DNA from 4 places in the Streptomyces sp. NPDC048248 genome. Region 4 is predicted to be linked to each of the others. Evidence: riboswitches for the same ligand, from Rfam matches in the RefSeq annotation. Region 4 holds a riboswitch; each other region holds the start of a gene.
The links. Region 4 has a riboswitch for cobalamin ahead of ACGFZW_RS07450 (prenyltransferase/squalene oxidase repeat-containing protein). Riboswitches for the same ligand answer to the same signal wherever they lie in the genome.
Positions count from the first base shown of each region.

Region 1 (4,168 bases), on a different contig from region 4:
CGTCGGCGAGAAGGCGTATGGAATCGACGGCGGCGAGGGGCTTCAGCACGTCCCGCACCACATGCGCGGGCTCACCCGTCCCCCGCACCGGACCGGCCCGATCCACATCCGGCACCACGATCGTCACCGGCCGCCCGGACAACGGGAGTTGACCGAGTTCGGGGAAGATGTCGGCGGTGCGGGTCGCGGACAACTCGTAGTGGTCGGCGAGCAGCCACAGGGTCTGCGCTGCCGTCAGCCCCGCAACGCTCGGCACCGCGGGTGCGGGCAAGTCCGCAGGCACGGTCGCCGGATCGAGCGGGTCCAGCTCGACCCCCTTGCGATACTCCGGGTCGCAGAGCATCAGGAACCCCGTGAGCAGCCGCGAACATCCGGTGCCCGGGCTTCCGGTCAAGATGACGACCCGAGGCGCGCCCGGCCGCTCCGTCCGCCACGCGGTGAGCGCGCGCAGCGCCGCATTGCGCCCCCCGATGTAGGGGTGGGGCTCATGGGCCTTGGCCTGTTCCGGGGCCTGGGTCGGGCTGGTCATTGTCTCCCCGTTGTCCTGTCCGTCCGGCACCGTCAAGTCGTGTTGACGTACGCCGTTCATCCTAGAGGCGTCGCACGGGGTGAGGCGCACCCGACCGCTGCTTGTTACCCAGGTGTCGCGTGCACTTGTCACCCTTGTGTGGCGCGGTGCCGGCGAAACGGCTCGGTGATCGATTCCGGCCGGGCGAACGCGTACACCGGTGTGACGCCAACGTGGTGTTCGACAGGCGTGGTTGGAATGTGGGCGGGCGATCACGGGGTGCCTCATCACCCCGTGAAGCTTTCGTCCCCACATCCTGCCGCACCGCACTGACAATGCCCCTGACCTGACCTGATTCCCCAAAGACCTTCATGAGCAGCCCCACCGTGGCGAGCGGGAGCAGCAGCGCTTCCACAGTGGCGACGCTCGGAGACATCCGCCCATGGCGTCGTGGGCCGCTTTGCCTTCGTCGTCCTCGGTGAAGGCAGCGATGATCTTGCTCATCGCGTCGGCCTCCAGCCCGGCGGGGTGCGCCTCTGCGGGAGTGCGGGGCATCCGGTGACATTGCTCCGCACCCCGCGCAGTGCTGTGTGTCCCCGGATATGGGTCCGCGGCCCGTGTCTCTTATCACCGTCCACCATGCGGTGCGGGCTGCGCGCCTGCCGGTTGTCCCTCTAGGGTGACAGGTGCAGCTGGTTCGCCCCGTCCGCCAGGCGGGAGCGTCGTAAGAGGGAACCCGGTGGGAATCCGGGACTGCCCCGCAGCGGTGAGTGGGAACGAACGCCGTCATACGCACTGGACCCGGCCGGGTCTGGGAAGCGACGGCCAGTAGGTGTCTCGTACATGTACGAGACGGGCCCGCGAGTCCGAAGACCTGCCCGTTGCCCGCACGTGACCGATCGCGTGCGGCCATCCCGGTGACCTCGTGGGCGGGTCGGCGTACATATCGAGCGGCACACGCGAGAGCACCACCGCGTGGCCCCGCCCGGTGAGTCGTTCCTTCGCGCTCTCGTTCCGTTCCCGGGACACCGACGAGACATCTCGCGAAGGAGAGTTCCGTGACAGCGAAGTCCGCAGCCGCGGCAGCACGGGCCACCGTGTACGGCTACCCCCGCCAGGGACAGCACCGGGAACTGAAGAAGGCCATCGAGGGCTACTGGAAGGGCCGCGTCGACGCCGACGCCCTCCGCCGGACCGCGGCAGAACTGCGCCGCGCGAACTGGCAGCAGCTGGCCGACGCCGGCATCCACGAAGTGCCGTCCGGTGATTTCTCGTACTACGACCACGTCCTGGACACCAGTGTCATGGTCGGCGCTGTCCCCGAGCGGCACCGCGCGGCGGTCGACGCCGACGCTTCCCCAAGCTCTCGGCTTCGCTCGAGCAGGGGATGCCCCATTGACGTCTACTTCGCCATGGCGCGGGGCACCCAGGATGTCGCGCCGCTGGAAATGACCAAGTGGTTCGACACCAACTACCACTACCTGGTCCCCGAGCTCGGCCCGGACACCGTCTTCACCGCCGACTCCACCAAGCAGGTCGCCGAGCTGAAGGAAGCACTCGCGCTCGGGCACGCCGCCCGCCCGGTCCTCGTCGGGCCGGTCACCTACCTCCTGCTGGCCAAGCCGGCTCCGGGAGTGACCGCCGACTTCGAGCCGCTGACCCTGCTCGACCGGCTCCTTCCGGTGTACGCCGAGGTCCTCGCCGACCTGCGGGCAGCGGGCGCAGAGTGGGTGCAGCTCGATGAGCCCGCTCTCGTCCAGGACCGCACCCCGGCGGAACTGAATGCCGCCGCTCGCGCCCACCGCGAGCTCGGGGCCCTCACCGACCGCCCGAAGCTCCTGGTCGCCTCCTACTTCGGTCGGCTCGGCGACGCGCTGACCGTCCTGGCCAAGGCGCCGGTCGAGGGGCTCGCCATCGACTTCACCGAGTCGGGCGCCGCCAACCTCCAGGACCTCGCCGCGGTCGGCGGACTGCCCGGCAAGCGTCTGGTCGCGGGCGTCGTCAACGGCCGCAACATCTGGATCAACGACTACGAGAAGTCGCTGTCGACGCTGGGCACACTGCTCGGTCTCGCCGACCACGTCGATGTCTCGGCCTCCTGTTCGCTGCTGCACGTCCCGCTGGACGCCACCGCCGAGCGCGACATCGATCCGCAGATCGCCCGCTGGCTGGCCTTCGCCCGTCAGAAGACGCAGGAGATCGCCGTCCTCGCACGCGGCCTGGCGCGCGGCACGGAAGCCATCGCGGGCGAACTCGCCGCGAACCGCGCCGACCTCGCTTCCCGGGCCGGATCGGCACTCACCCACAACCCGGCGGTGCGAGCCCGCACCGCGGCCGTCACCGAATCCGACGGGCGCCGCTCCCAGCCGTATGCCCAACGGACCGCCGCCCAGCGCGCGCACCTCGGCCTGCCGCTGCTGCCCACGACGACGATCGGCTCGTTCCCGCAGACCACCGAGCTGCGCACGGCACGGGCCGACCTGCGTGCCGGGCGGATCGACACCGCCGGCTACGAGGAGCGCATCAAGACCGAGATCCGTGACGTGCTCGGCTTCCAGGAGAAGGCCGGGATCGACGTCCTGGTGCACGGCGAGCCCGAACGCAACGACATGGTCCAGTACTTCGCCGAACAGCTGACCGGCTACCTGGCCACCCAGCACGGCTGGGTGCAGTCCTACGGCACCCGCTATGTGCGCCCGCCGGTCCTCGCCGGGGACATCTCCCGCCCCGAGCCGATGACGGTGCGCTGGACCCACTACGCCCAGTCGCTGACCGAGCGTCCGGTCAAGGGCATGCTCACCGGCCCGGTCACCATGCTCGCCTGGTCCTTCGTCCGCGACGACCAGCCGCTGGGCGACACCGCACGCCAGGTGGCCCTCGCCCTGCGCGACGAGGTCAACGACCTTGAGGCCGCCGGGACTTCCGTCATCCAGGTCGACGAGCCCGCACTGCGCGAAACCCTGCCACTGCGCGCAGCCGAGCACGCCGGGTACCTGGACTGGGCGACCGAGGCGTTCCGCCTCACCACCAGTGGCGTACGGCCGGACACTCAGATCCACACCCACATGTGCTACGCGGAGTTCGGCGACATCGTCCGGGCCATCGATGCCCTCGACGCCGACGTCATCAGCCTGGAGGCCGCCCGCTCCCACATGCAGGTCGCGCGCGAGCTGGCCGAGCACGGCTACCCCCGTGAAGCCGGCCCCGGTGTCTACGACATCCACTCCCCGCGCGTCCCCAGCGCCGAAGAGGCAGCAGCCCTCCTCCGTAAGGGACTTGAGGCCATCCCCGCCGAACGGCTTTGGGTCAACCCCGACTGCGGCCTGAAGACCCGCGGCTGGCCCGAGACCCGGGCCTCCCTGGAGAACCTCGTCACCGCCGCCCGCGAGATCCGCAGCGAGCTGGCCGCCGGCGCCTCCTGACCGCCCCTTGAGTCCGGGCCGGACACCACCGTGTCCGGCCCGGACCCGCCGGGTTCGAAACCGTCCGCCCGCCGCGGAGCGGGCTGTGGGGTTCCATCCATGACGGCTGAGGGTGAGAGCGAATCGGCGGCCAGCGAAGCCTTGGTCGGCGGCATGGTGAACGCAGGTGCCGTCTTCCGGCGGGGTGCCCATGCTCGATCCCGCCTCCGCGGCTGCCCTCTACCCTCCCGGGCTGGAT
Region 1 is NZ_JBICZL010000023.1:74,198-78,365, forward strand. It holds gene ACGFZW_RS34285 (ATP-binding protein) at 1-529, opposite strand, end outside; gene ACGFZW_RS34290 (hypothetical protein) at 878-1,063, opposite strand; cobalamin riboswitch at 1,185-1,405, shown strand; gene metE (5-methyltetrahydropteroyltriglutamate--homocysteine S-methyltransferase) at 1,567-3,930, shown strand; gene ACGFZW_RS34300 (hypothetical protein) at 4,121-4,168, shown strand, end outside.
Region 1: another riboswitch for cobalamin. It lies ahead of metE (5-methyltetrahydropteroyltriglutamate--homocysteine S-methyltransferase); the one in region 4 lies ahead of ACGFZW_RS07450 (prenyltransferase/squalene oxidase repeat-containing protein).

Region 2 (4,168 bases), on a different contig from region 4:
CGTCGAGGAGCTGCTCCAGGCGCGCGATGTCGCCGTAGGACTCCGCGCGGGCCATCGGCGGCACGAGGTGGTCGACGAGGGTGGCGTGCACCCTGCGCTTGGCCTGGGTGCCCTCGCCCGGGTCGTTGACCAGGAAGGGGTAGACGAGCGGGAGGTCGCCGAGCGCCGCGTCCGGGCCGCAGGCGGCGGACAGGCCGGCGTTCTTGCCGGGCAGCCACTCCAGGTTGCCGTGCTTGCCGAGGTGGACCATCGCGTCCGCGCCGAAGCCGCCGTCGTCCTGGGAGGCGGCGATCCAGCGGTAGGCCGCCAAGTAGTGGTGCGAGGGCGGCAGATCGGGGTCGTGGTAGATCGCGATCGGGTTCTCGCCGAAGCCGCGCGGCGGCTGGATGAGGATCAGCAGATTGCCGCGGCGCAGGGCGGCGAGGACGATGTCGCCCTCGGGGTTGCGGGAGCGGTCGAGGAACATCTCGCCGGGCGGCGGGCCCCAGTGCTCCTCCACCGACTCGCGCAGTTCCTGCGGCAGCATGGCGTACCAGCGCTTGTAGTCGGCGGCCGGGATGCGGACGGGGTTGCGGGCGAGCTGCTCCTCGGTGAGCCACTCCTGGTCGTGGCCGCCGGCCTCGATGAGGGCGTAGATCAGCTCGTCGCCGTCGCCGGAGACCAGTCCTGGGACCTCTTCGTCGCCGAAGTCGTAGCCGTCCGCCTGCAGTCGGCGCAGCAGGGCGACGGCACTGGCCGGGGTGTCCAGGCCGACGGCGTTGCCGATGCGGGAGTGCTTGGTGGGGTACGCGGACAGCACCAGCGCGAGGCGCTTGTCTGCGGCCGGGATGTGGCGCAGGCGGGCGTGGCGCACGGCGATGCCGGCGACCCGGGCGGCCCGCTCGGGGTCGGCGACGTAGACGGGCAGTCCGTCCTCGTCGACCTCCTTGAAGGAGAACGGGACGGTGATCAGCCGGCCGTCGAACTCGGGGACGGCGATCTGCGAGGCGGCGTCCAGCGGGGACAGCCCCTCGTCGTTCTCCTCCCAGGCGGCCCGCGATCCGGTCAGGCACAGGGCCTGGAGGATCGGTACGTCCAGGGCGGCGAGCGCGCCTGCGTCCCAGGACTCGTCGTCGCCGCCGGCCGATGCCTCGGCGGGCTTGGTGCCGCCGGCGGCCAGGACGGTGGTGACGATCGCGTCGACCGGGCGCAGGGCGTCGATCAGTTCCGGCTCGGGCGCGCGGAGCGAGGCGACGAACAGCGGCAGCGGGCGGCCACCGGCCTCCTCGATCCGGCCGCAGAGCGCGTCGACGAAGCCGGTGTTGCCGCTCATGTGGTGGGCGCGGTAGTAGAGCACCGCCACCAGCGGGCCCTCGATGTCCGTACGGGCGTCCGGGCGCTCCAGCTGTCCCCAGGTGGGGGCGGGCGCGGGCGGTTCGAAGCCGTGGCCGGTCAGCAGCACCGTGTCGGACAGGAAGCGGGCGAGCTGGTCGAGGTTGGCGGGGCCGCCGTGCGCGAGGTAGGCGTGCGACTCGGCCGCGATGCCGACCGGGACCGTGGACGCCTCCATCAGCTGGGCGTCGGGAGCCTGTTCACCGGTGAGGACGACGACCGGCCGCTCCTGGGCGAGCAGCAGGTCCAGGCCCTCCTGCCAGGCACGGATGCCGCCGAGCAGGCGGACGACGACGAGGTCGGTGCCCTCCAGCAGCGCGGGCAGCTCGTCGAGGTCGAGGCGCGCGGGGTTGGCGAGGCGGTACGGCACGGGGCCTGCGGCGGCGCGGGCGCTCAGCAGGTCGGTGTCGGACGTCGACAGCAGCAGGATCACAGGGATGCACCTCGCGAGATCTCACGGGTCACGCCCTGCGGCCCGGTGGTTGCGCGGAGGCGCGGGGGCCGCCCCCCGGAAGATTGCAGCATGCGGCGTCAGGCCTTCCTCGGGGTCCGCGCCCCGGGCGGTAGGAGGACGGCGGGAGTTCCTGGCTCACCCGTGGAACGGGTTCACAGTGGCGGGACCGCGCCGGATTCTCACCGGGCTTCCTCCCTTGGCGCCGTCGCTGGCGTCCGGCGGATCAGCCGACCCACCGACCTGCATAGTAAGGGCTCTGTGCCGGGCGGGGGAGAGCGCCTCCGGGCCCGCCCGCGCGGGCCCCGCTCCCGGTCCGCCTCCCCCGGTCCGCCGTTGCCCGACGTCGGTATGCTCGCCGCCATGCCGCCCTCCCCCTCGCTCCGGCCCGCTGCGGCCGCACCGCCCCTACGGGACCGCGGTGACGCCTGCCCGGGAGCCCTGCGGCTGCACTCCGCCGACGACGGCAGCCTGGCGCGAGTCCGGCTGCCCGCAGGCGACTTGACGGTCCGGCAGGCATCGGCGCTGGGCGACGCCGCGGAGCGCCTGGGCGACGGCCACCTCTCCCTCACCTCCCGCGGCAACGTGGAACTGCGCGGCCTCGCGGAGGACTGCGGCCAGCAGCTCGCGGAGCTGCTGCGCGACGCGGGCCTGCTGCCCTCCGAACGCCACGAACGCGTCCGCAACATCCTGGCCTCCCCGCTCGCGGGTCTGGACCGCCGCACCCCCCCTGACGTGCGGTTGTGGGCCCGTCAGCTGGACGGGCTGCTCTGCGCGAGCGCGTCCGCGACGGCGCTCTCCGGCCGTTTCCTCTTCGTCCTGGACGACGGCAGGGGTGATGTGACGGCGCTCGGCGGTGATGTGAGGTTGGTCGCAGAACCGTGCGGGGAGGCCCGGGGGAGTGTGGCGGAGGCCACCGCCGAGAGCAGTGCCCTGCTGTACGTCGGCGACGACCCGGCGGCCGTGCGGATCTGCGGACCGGACGTCGCGCGCGCCGCGCTCGTCGCCGCCGAGGCGTTCCTCATCGCCGCCGCGGCGAGCGGCAGCGGCGCCTGGCGGGTCCGTGAGCTTCCCGCCGCGCACGCCCTGACCGCGCGCGGTACGGCGGATGCGCTGCGGGCCGCGGGCATTCCGGCCGCGTACGTCCCGGCGCCCGAGCAGCCGCTCCCCGCTCCCGACCACACGAAGGCCCCCGTCCCCGGCATCGTCGAAGGACCCGCGGGACCGGGCGGCTCCCCCGGCCCCCGCGCCCTGTCCGTCCTCGCGCCGCTGGGCCGGCTGACCGTCGCCCAGTGGCGGCTGCTGACCGCGGTGGCGGCCGACGACGGGGCGAGCGCACTGCGGGTCACCCCGTGGCGCGGTGTGATCGTCCCCGGCCTGCCGGCCGCCACGGCCGCACCCCGGCTGGGCGAGCTGGCGGACGCCGGGCTCCTCACCGACCCCGCCTCCCCCTGGCACCGTACGGGCGCCTGCACCGGCCGCCCCGGCTGCGCCAAGTCGCTCTCCGACGTCCGCGCCGACGCCGCCGTCGTGATCACCGGCTCCCCGGTGGGCCCGCCGGAACTCCCCGTCCACTGGTCCGGCTGCGCACGCCGCTGCGGCCATCCGCACGGCACCTGGGTCGACGTCCTGGCGACCGAGGACGGCTACGAGGTGTCCGTCGTGGGACCGGAGGGCCGGCGGTCCGTCCCCGGGAGCGTGGCGGACGACGGGCCTGCCGGCACGACCGCCCGGCTCCGGGACGTCGCCGCGGCCGTCTCCCGCGCCACCGCGACCCCGCCGGCAGCTCCATGACCGCACGACCCATCGCACCACCCGACCCCGCGGCTCCCCGCACAGTTCACAGCACGGCCGACCGCACGACCCATCAGATGACCCACCACCCCGAGGGCACAGTGTTCGACTACGAGAAGGACGGGGCGGCGATCTACCGCCAGTCCTTTGCCACCATTCGCGCCGAGGCGGACCTCGCGGGCCTGCCCGCCGACGTCAGCCAGGTCGCGGTCCGGATGATCCACGCCTGCGGCATGGTCGACCTCGTACGCGACCTGGCCTTCACCCCCGAGGTGGTGGCGAACGGCCGCGCCGCGCTGCGCGCCGGCGCCCCGATCCTGTGCGACGCCAACATGGTCGCAAGCGGCGTCACCCGCAAGCGGCTGCCGGCCGGCAACGACGTGCTGTGCACGCTCGCCGACCCGTCGGTGCCGGAACTCGCCGCCCGCATGGGCACCACCCGCAGCGCCGCCGCGATGGAGCTGTGGCGGGACCGGATGGACGGTGCCGTGGTGGCCGTCGGCAACGCGCCCACCGCGCTGTTCCGGCTGCTGGAGATGATCGAGGAGGGCG
Region 2 is NZ_JBICZL010000005.1:387,372-391,539, reverse strand. It holds gene cobN (cobaltochelatase subunit CobN) at 1-1,804, opposite strand, end outside; cobalamin riboswitch at 1,929-2,061, opposite strand; gene cobG (precorrin-3B synthase) at 2,186-3,616, shown strand; gene ACGFZW_RS13095 (precorrin-8X methylmutase) at 3,694-4,168, shown strand, end outside.
Region 2: another riboswitch for cobalamin. It lies ahead of cobN (cobaltochelatase subunit CobN); the one in region 4 lies ahead of ACGFZW_RS07450 (prenyltransferase/squalene oxidase repeat-containing protein).

Region 3 (4,168 bases), on a different contig from region 4:
AGTACACCGCGGGCGGTGCGGGTCGAGGACCAGGCCGGGTGCGGGCCGTGCCGCTCCGCGAGGTCGGCGGACGCCTCGTACGCGGCGAGCATGATCCGCTCGGAGATACGGGTCGACAGCTCCCGCGCCTCGGGGGAGTCGAAGGGCAGCCGCAGCCGGAAGAAGACGTCCTGCAGACCCATGAGACCCAGGCCCACCGGCCGCCAGCGGGAGTTGGAGGCGCCGGCCTGGTCGGTCGGGTAGAAGTTGATGTCCACGACGCGGTCGAGGAAGGCGACGGCGGTACGGACCGTCGCGTCCAGCCGCTCCCAGTCCATCGCCTCCTCCCAGCCGGCGTTCTCGTCGCCGAGGTGCGCGGCGAGGTTGACCGACCCGAGGTTGCAGACCGCGGTTTCCCCGTCGTCCGTGACCTCCAGGATCTCGGTGCACAGATTGGACGAGTGGACGACCTTGCCGGGCTCCGCGGTCTGGTTGGCGGTGCGGTTGGCGGCGTCCTTGAACGTCATCCAGCCGTTGCCGGTCTGCGCCAGGGTCCGCATCATCCGCGAGTACAGCAGCCGGGCCGGGATCTGCTTGAGCGCCTTGCCCTCGGCCTCGGCCCTGCGGTAGGCGGCGTCGAACTCCGCGCCCCACAGGTCCACCAGCTCCGGGGTGTCCGAAGGCGAGAACAGCGACCAGTCGGCGTCCGCCTCGACGCGGCGCATGAACTCGTCCGGGATCCAGTGCGCGATGTTGAGGTTGTGCGTCCGGCGGGCCTCCTCGCCGGTGTTGTCGCGCAGCTCCAGGAACTCCTCGATGTCGGCGTGCCAGGTCTCCAGGTAGACGCAGGCGGCGCCCTTGCGGCGGCCGCCCTGGTTCACCGCCGCGACCGAGGCGTCCAGCGTGCGCAGGAACGGCACGATGCCGTTGGAGTGGCCGTTGGTGCCCCGGATCAGCGACCCCCGTGCGCGGATCCGGGAGTACGACAGACCGATACCGCCGGCGTGCTTGGAGAGCCGGGCGACCTGGTGGTAGCGGTCGTAGATCGAGTCGAGCTCGTCCAGCGGGGAGTCCAGCAGATAGCAGGAGGACATCTGCGGGTGGCGGGTGCCGGAGTTGAACAGGGTGGGGGAGGAGGGCAGGTAGGACAGCGAGCTGGTGAGGCGGTACAGCTCGGCGACGTCGTCCAGCGCGGCGCGGGAGTCGTTCTCGGCGAGACCGCAGGCCACCCGGAGCAGGAAGTGCTGCGGCGTCTCGATGACCTGACGGGTGGTGGGGTGCCGCAGCAGGTAGCGGGAGTGCAGGGTGCGCAGGCCGAAGTAGCCGAAGCGGTCGTCGGCGCCGTCGGCGAGGGCCTTGTCGACGGCGGCGTCCAGGCGGTCGGCGTGGGTGCGCACGAACCCGGCGGTCGCGTCGGCGATCAGCCCCTCGCGGTGGCCGACGTCCACCGAGGCGGAGAAGGAGGTGGCGCCCTGGCCCGCGGCCTCCTCCGCGATGGCGAGCGTGAGCAGCCGCGCGGCGAGGCGGGAGTACTGCGGCTCGTCACCGATCAGACCGGCCGCGGCCTCGATCGCCAGGGAGCGCAACTCCGCCTCGTCGGAGCCCGCGTGGCGGCCGCGGAGGGCGGCGGCGGCCACCTTGCCGGGGTCGGTCGCGGTCAGGTCCTCGGTCAGCTCGGTCAGCGTGCGCAGCAGGGCGACGCCGGGACCGTCCTCGACCCGGTCGGCGGGGGCGGGCGGCGCGGACCGCACGACCTCGGCGTCTGACGCGGGCTCCGTTGGCGCGATGGTCACGTGATGCTCTCCCTCACTCGGCGGGGGCCAGGAGGGAGGGGCGCGACGGGCGCGCGCGGGCATGCGGCATCCCGGATTCTTCGGGATGCGCGGGCACACCGCGCGGCGTCCACCGGCCCATCCCACGGGGCCCGGACGTATCGACGCTCGCACCGATGGCGGTGCGGGCGTACCGTCGGCAGGTCTTCGGACTCCACGGGCGCGCGATAGGGCTTGGGGCCTTATGGGCGCACTCGTACACCGTTGCGGGACAGTTCCGGATTCGCACCGGATTCCCCTGTGGCGACAGCGAGCACGAGCATACATGTGGTGGTGGGTTCTCGTGTGCACCCCCATATCTTGTGAGTCGCGAGTGATCGAGTCGTGTCTGTCCGTCCACTCGTGCGTGTCTGACAGCGCACCAGGGCGCGGCGTCCGCCGGTTTCCCGCACCGCGCCGGGCATGCGAACGGGCCGCCGCACCCTGAGGTGCGACGGCCCGTGGCCGGGGGCGGTGCGGTGGCTCAGTGGCCGACGGGGGCCTCAGCGGTGGCGGGCGGCAGGTCGGGGCTGACGCCCTTGTCGCCGACGTCCGCGGTGTAGTCGCCCGGGCTGGTCTCGTCGACGCCCTCCGGCGCCTTCGCGGCCTTCAGGGCGAAGGTCAGCACGACTGTGACCACGACGTTCAGCACGAACGCGGTCAGGCCGATGTAGCCGATCTCGCCGATACCCGGGATCTCCCTGCTGGAGCCGCCGAAGTGCGCCTGGGTGGGGCTGGCCACGCCGTACGCCGCGAGCGTGCCGTACGCCATGCCGACCGCCCAGCCGGCGAGCAGCGCCCAGCGGTGGAACCAGCGGGTGAACAGGCCGCCGACGAGGGACGGCATGGTCTGCAGGATCCAGATGCCGCCCAGCAGCTGGAAGTTGATGGCGACCGTCTTGTCCATGGTCAGGACGAAGGCGAGGGCGCCGACCTTCACCAGCAGCGAGACGAGCTTGGCGACCTTGTGCTCCTGGGCCGGGGTGGCGTCCGGCTTCAGGAAGTCCTTGTAGACGTTGCGGGTGAAGAGGTTGGCCGCGGCGATCGACATGATGGCGGCCGGCACCAGGGCGCCGATGCCGATCGCGGCGAACGCGACGCCGGCGAACCAGCTCGGGAACATGTCCTCGAAGAGCTGCGGAATCGCCAGCTGCGGGTTGCCGTGGATCTCCGTGCCGGCCTTGATCGCCATGAAGCCCAGCAGCGCGAGCAGGCCCAGCATCAGGGAGTACAGCGGCAGGATCGTGGTGTTGCGGCGGATCACGTTGCGGCTGCGCGAGGACAGCGTCGCGGTGATCGAGTGCGGGTACATGAACAGCGCGAGTGCCGAGCCCAGCGCCAGCGTGGCGTAGGCCCACTGCGCGTTGGGGCCGCTCGCCAGCTCGCCGCGCGGCTTACCGGTCGGTCCCGGCTCGGCGAACGCCTTCCCGGCCGAGTCGAAGATCGCGTCGAAGCCGCCCAGCTTGATCGGGATGTAGATGATCGCCACCGCGATGACGAGGTAGATCAGACCGTCCTTGACGAACGCGATGAGCGCGGGCGCCCGCAGTCCGGACGAGTAGGTGTAGGCCGCCAGGACGGCGAAGGCGATCAGCAGCGGCAGGTCCTTGACGAACCAGTTGGTGGTCTCGCCGCCGCCGATCCCCAGCACGTCAAGGACGGCCTGGATGCCGACCAGTTGGAGCGCGATGTACGGCATGGTGGCGAGGATGCCGGTGAGCGCCACGGCCAGCGACAGGCCCTTGGAGCCGAAGCGGCCGCGCACGAAGTCGGAGGTGGTGACGTAGCCGTGCTTGTGCGACACCGACCACAGCCGGGGCAGGAAGGTGAAGATCAGCGGATAGACCAGGATCGTGTAGGGCACCGCGAAGAAGCCGGCCGCGCCCGCCGCGTAGATGGCCGCCGGGACGGCGACGAAGGTGTACGCGGTGTAGAGGTCGCCGCCGAGCAGGAACCACGTCACCCAGGTGCCGAAACTCCGGCCGCCCAGGCCCCATTCGTCGAGGTTCGCGGACTGCTCGGCCTTGCGCCAGCGCGCGGCGAGGAAGCCCATGACCGTCACGGCCAGGAAGAAGAACACGAAGACGGCCAGCGCGACGCCGTTCACGCCGTCGGTGGCCGAGGCGGCCAGCCGGACCGGAGCGGCCGGGGCCGCCGAAGCGATCGTCAGGAGAGTCACTGCGCCGCACCCGCCTTACGCGCGCGCTGCTCACGCTGTACGAGCTTGTACGCGGTCATCGTCAGCGCGGTCGAGATGAACACCCACGCCATCTGGTACCAGTAGAAGAACGGGATCCCTATGAAGGTCGGCTCGATCCTGGCGTAGGAGCTCACCCACAGCATCGCCACGAACGGAGCGAGCAGGCACAGCCCGACCA
Region 3 is NZ_JBICZL010000017.1:66,519-70,686, reverse strand. It holds gene ACGFZW_RS31250 (ribonucleoside-diphosphate reductase subunit alpha) at 1-1,772, opposite strand, end outside; cobalamin riboswitch at 1,932-2,091, opposite strand; gene mctP (monocarboxylate uptake permease MctP) at 2,275-3,897, opposite strand; gene ACGFZW_RS31240 (DUF3311 domain-containing protein) at 3,966-4,168, opposite strand, start outside.
Region 3: another riboswitch for cobalamin. It lies ahead of ACGFZW_RS31250 (ribonucleoside-diphosphate reductase subunit alpha); the one in region 4 lies ahead of ACGFZW_RS07450 (prenyltransferase/squalene oxidase repeat-containing protein).

Region 4 (4,168 bases):
GTGAGACGACCTCGATCGTGTCGCGGCCGGCCGGGTCGACCAACTCACCGCCTATATAGAGCTTTCCGTGCTCGACGAGATCGCTCATCGCTGCCGCCTCCCGCGGGTTGGCCGCCCTCGGCCGGCGGGCGTTCACGCTCCACCGACACCTGACGCTGCATCAGAAACTGATACCAGTTCCCTTTGCAGGAGTCCACGGCGCACACACAATCACCGCACCGCCGCCCCCGCGCCCCTCGACCACGAACCGTCCACCACCTCAACTCCACTACGAAAGAGCCCACTTCAGGACGCACTGAAACTCGTTCTAGTTATAGTGAACGGGCATGCCCACACCGAGAGGGGACCGGGATGACACAGGTGACCGACCACAGGGGCGGGGTGTGGAGCATCGCCGTCCCCATCCCGGACAATCCGCTCGGCCACACCCTCGTCCACCTCCTGGAGACCGACCGCGGCCCGGTGCTCATCGACACCGGCTGGGACGACCCGCACTCCTGGGACACCCTCGTCGCCGGCGTCGAGCGGTGCGGCTTCGCCCTCACCGACCTGCACGGCGTCCTGATCACCCATCACCACCCCGACCATCACGGCCTCTCCGCCAAGGTCCGCGAGGCGTCCGGGGCCTGGATCGCGATGCACGCCGCCGACACGGCGATGATCCGCCGCACCCGCGACGCGCAGCCGGGCCGGTGGCTCGACTACCTGACCGCCAAACTCACGGCGGCGGGCGCGCCCGAGGATCACCTCGCGCCCCTGCGGGCGGCCCGCGCCAAGGGCGGCGCCCGGTCGCTGCCCGCCAGGCGGCCCGCGCTGCCGGACCGCGACATCGGCCCCGGCGAGCTGCTCGACCTCCCGGGGCGCAGGCTGCGCGCGATCTGGACGCCGGGGCACACCCCGGGACACGTCTGCCTGCATCTGGAGGAGGAACACCCGGGGCGGGGCGCGGGGGTCGGGGCGGGTGCCGGGGGCGCGAAGGCCACCGGCGCGGGGGGCGGGACTGCGGTGCGCGGTGGGCCGGGGGCCGGGGGGCCGGGAGCCGGGGCGGCCGCGGCCGGGCCCTCCGGCTTCGGCCGGCTCTTCTCCGGCGACCACCTCCTCCCCGGCATCACCCCGCACGTCGGGCTGTACGAGGATCCGGACGACGCCACGGTCACCGACCCGCTGGGCGACTACCTCGACTCCCTGGAGCGGATCGGCAGGCTCGCCCCGGCCGAGGTGCTGCCCGCCCATCAGCACGCCTTCGCCGACGCGGACGGGCGCGTGCGGGAACTCCTCGCCCACCACGAAGAGCGCCTGTCCGGACTGAGAGCACTGCTCCGCGAACCCCTCACGCCCTGGCAGCTCGCGGTGGCGATGGAGTGGAACCGCCCCTGGGAGCAGATCCCCTACGGCTCCCGCAACATCGCCGTCTCGGAAGCCGAGGCACACCTGCGCCGCCTGGTGAAACTCGGGCATGCCGAACCGGTCCCCGGATCCGACCCGGTGACGTACCGGGCAGCGTGAAGCCCAGGAGGCACCGGCCTGCGCCCGGCGGCCACCCGAGGCGCCCGCGGGCAAGGGCCCCGCGGCCCGCTCCCGCGCCCAGAGACCGGAGCCCCGCCCCAGGGGCGCATACCCACCCATATCCGTACGTGCGAGCGAGTCCCTTGCGGGCGCCGGTTAAGGTGTGCGAGAAAACTTCATCCGTGCCTATCGGGGGAAGCCGGTGAAAATCCGGCGCTGACCCGCAACCGTGAGGACGGCCCGCCCGCGCACCGCGACGCTCTCGCGGCACGCACGGCCGTACGAGCCGGAGCACCCGCTGGCGCACGACCAAGGCTCCCGCCCCGGCCCCGCCCACGGACGGCCGGTGCGCGGCACCGTCGAGGTATACGGAGCTGAGCCCGGTGCCACCGCGCGGACCCGACGACCGGGCGCGCGGGTGGCCGGCCGAGCGCGGCTGCGTACACCGCTGCGAACCGACCCGAGAGGCACCGACCCCATGGCTCCCCTGGCCCCCATGGCTCCTTCCTTCGCCGTCCTGGCACGCCGCGCCGCCGCGGCGCTGGCCACCGCGGCGGTGCTGGGCACGGCCGCCGCCCCGGCCGCGTTCGCCGACTCCGCCGCACCGGCCGCGGCCCCGTCGCCCTCCCCCGCGAAACTGCCCGCCGGCCTGTACGGCGCCGCCTCCCCGGAGTACGACGGAGTGTGGCGGCAGTCGCTCGCCCTGCTCGCGCAGGACACGGTGGGCCTGCGGCCCGCGGCGTCCGCCGTCGACTGGCTCACCGGGCAGCAGTGCGCCGACGGATCGTTCGCCGCCTTCCGTGCCGACCAGGCGAAGCCGTGTACCGCCAAGACGATGCGGGACACCAACCAGACGGGCGCCGCGGTGCAGGCGCTGGCCGCGCTCGGCGGGCACGGTGACGCGGTGAAGAAGGCCGTGGGCTGGCTGAAGTCCGTGCAGAACAAGGACGGCGGATGGAGTTCCATGGCCGGCTCGCCCAGCGACGCCAACTCCACCTCCGTCGTCATCGGCGCACTCGTCGCGGCCGGCGCGAACCCGGCCACCGTGACGTCGGGCAAGGGCGGCAAGTCCCCCTACGACGCCCTGCTGACCTTCCAGCTGAGCTGCGCGGCGAAGTCCAAGGAGCGCGGCGCCTTCGCCTTCCAGCCCAAGGACGGCGCCCTGGCCCCGAACGCCGACGCCACCGCGGCCGCCGCGCTGGGCACCTTGGGCAAGGGCTTCGTCGTCGCGCCGACGGGCAAGGACGCCAACACCCCCATACGGCCGCTGACCTGCAAGGACGAGGGTGAAAGCAGTCAGGGCAGCGCGGACGCCGGTGCCCGGAAGGCGGCGGCCGGGGGCGCGGACGCCTACCTCGTCGCGCAGCTCGACGCGAACGGGCAGCACCTGCTGTCCGCGATGCCGGGCGCGGAGGACCAGCCGGACGTCGGCAACACCGCCGACACCGTCCTCGCGCTGGCCGCGGGAGCGCACGGCACGGCCGCGCAGAAGCCGCTGAAGTGGCTGGAGCAGCACGCGGCGGACTGGGCGAAGCAGAACGGCCCCGCGGCGTACGCCCAGCTGGTGCTCGCCGCGCACGCCACGGGCACCGACCCGCGCTCCTTCGGCGGCACCGACCTGGTGGCCGCCCTCAACGCCACCGGCCCCGCACCGGCCGCCGGGCAGGAGCAGGGGAAGAACGCCGACGCGAAGGACTCGGAGGACGGCGGGAGCGGCATCAGCGTCTGGTGGGTCGTCGGTGTCGGGCTCGCCGTCGGCGCCGGTATCGGCTTCCTGCTGAGCGGCCGCAAGAAGAAGAACGCCCTCTGATGCGCTTCCCCCGTATCGCCGGCGCCCTCCTGCTGGCCGGCACCGCCACCGGCCTGGCCGCCGCGCCCGCCCAGGCACAGGAGTACCGCTACTGGTCCTTCTGGAACAGCAAGGCGGGCGGCTCCGGTGGCTCCTGGGCGTACGCGACCGAGGGGCCGGCCACCATGCGGCCTGCCGACGGGGCCGTCGAGGGTTTCCGGTTCACCGTGAGCGCCGACTCCGCCGCGGCCGCCGGTCCGCGCACGGCCGCCGACTTCGACGCGATCTGCGAGGGCACACCGGCCAAGGAGAACAGCAAGCGGGTCGGCGTCGTCATCGACTTCGGCAGCGCGGCGGACGCGGCCGGCGGGGAGCGCCCGCCGAAGCCGCGGACACACTGCGCCGTGGTCCCCGAGGACGCCTCGGCGGGCGAGGCGCTGGCCGCGGTCGCCCGGCCGCTGCGGTACGACTCCCACGCCCTGCTGTGCGCCGTCGCCGACTACCCGCGGTCAGGGTGCGCGGACCAGGTCGACGGATCGGGCGACAAGGGGTCGAAAGACGCGCCAGGCGCCGGCTCCGCGCCCGAGGACGCGTCCTCGGGCCGGTCGGCGGGGCAGGGTTCGGGTACGGGGAGCGACAGCGAGGACGGCGGCCCGTCCGCCGGACTGCTCGGTGGCGGCGCGGCCGTCTTCGCGCTGGGAGCGGCGGCCGTGTGGCAGGCCCGCCGCCGGCGCGGATGAGCGCCCCGCGCGCGACCCGTACCACCGCCCTGCACGCCGGAGCGTGGTGGCTGTGGGCGCTCGGCCTGGCGACCGCGGCCTCACGCACCACCAATCCGCTGCTGCTCGGGATGCTGGTCGGGGTGGCGGGCTA
Region 4 is NZ_JBICZL010000003.1:307,026-311,193, reverse strand. It holds gene ACGFZW_RS07460 (aldehyde dehydrogenase) at 1-88, opposite strand, end outside; gene ACGFZW_RS07455 (MBL fold metallo-hydrolase) at 352-1,506, shown strand; cobalamin riboswitch at 1,643-1,824, shown strand; gene ACGFZW_RS07450 (prenyltransferase/squalene oxidase repeat-containing protein) at 2,003-3,316, shown strand; gene ACGFZW_RS07445 (SCO2322 family protein) at 3,316-4,035, shown strand; gene ACGFZW_RS07440 (energy-coupling factor transporter transmembrane component T) at 4,032-4,168, shown strand, end outside.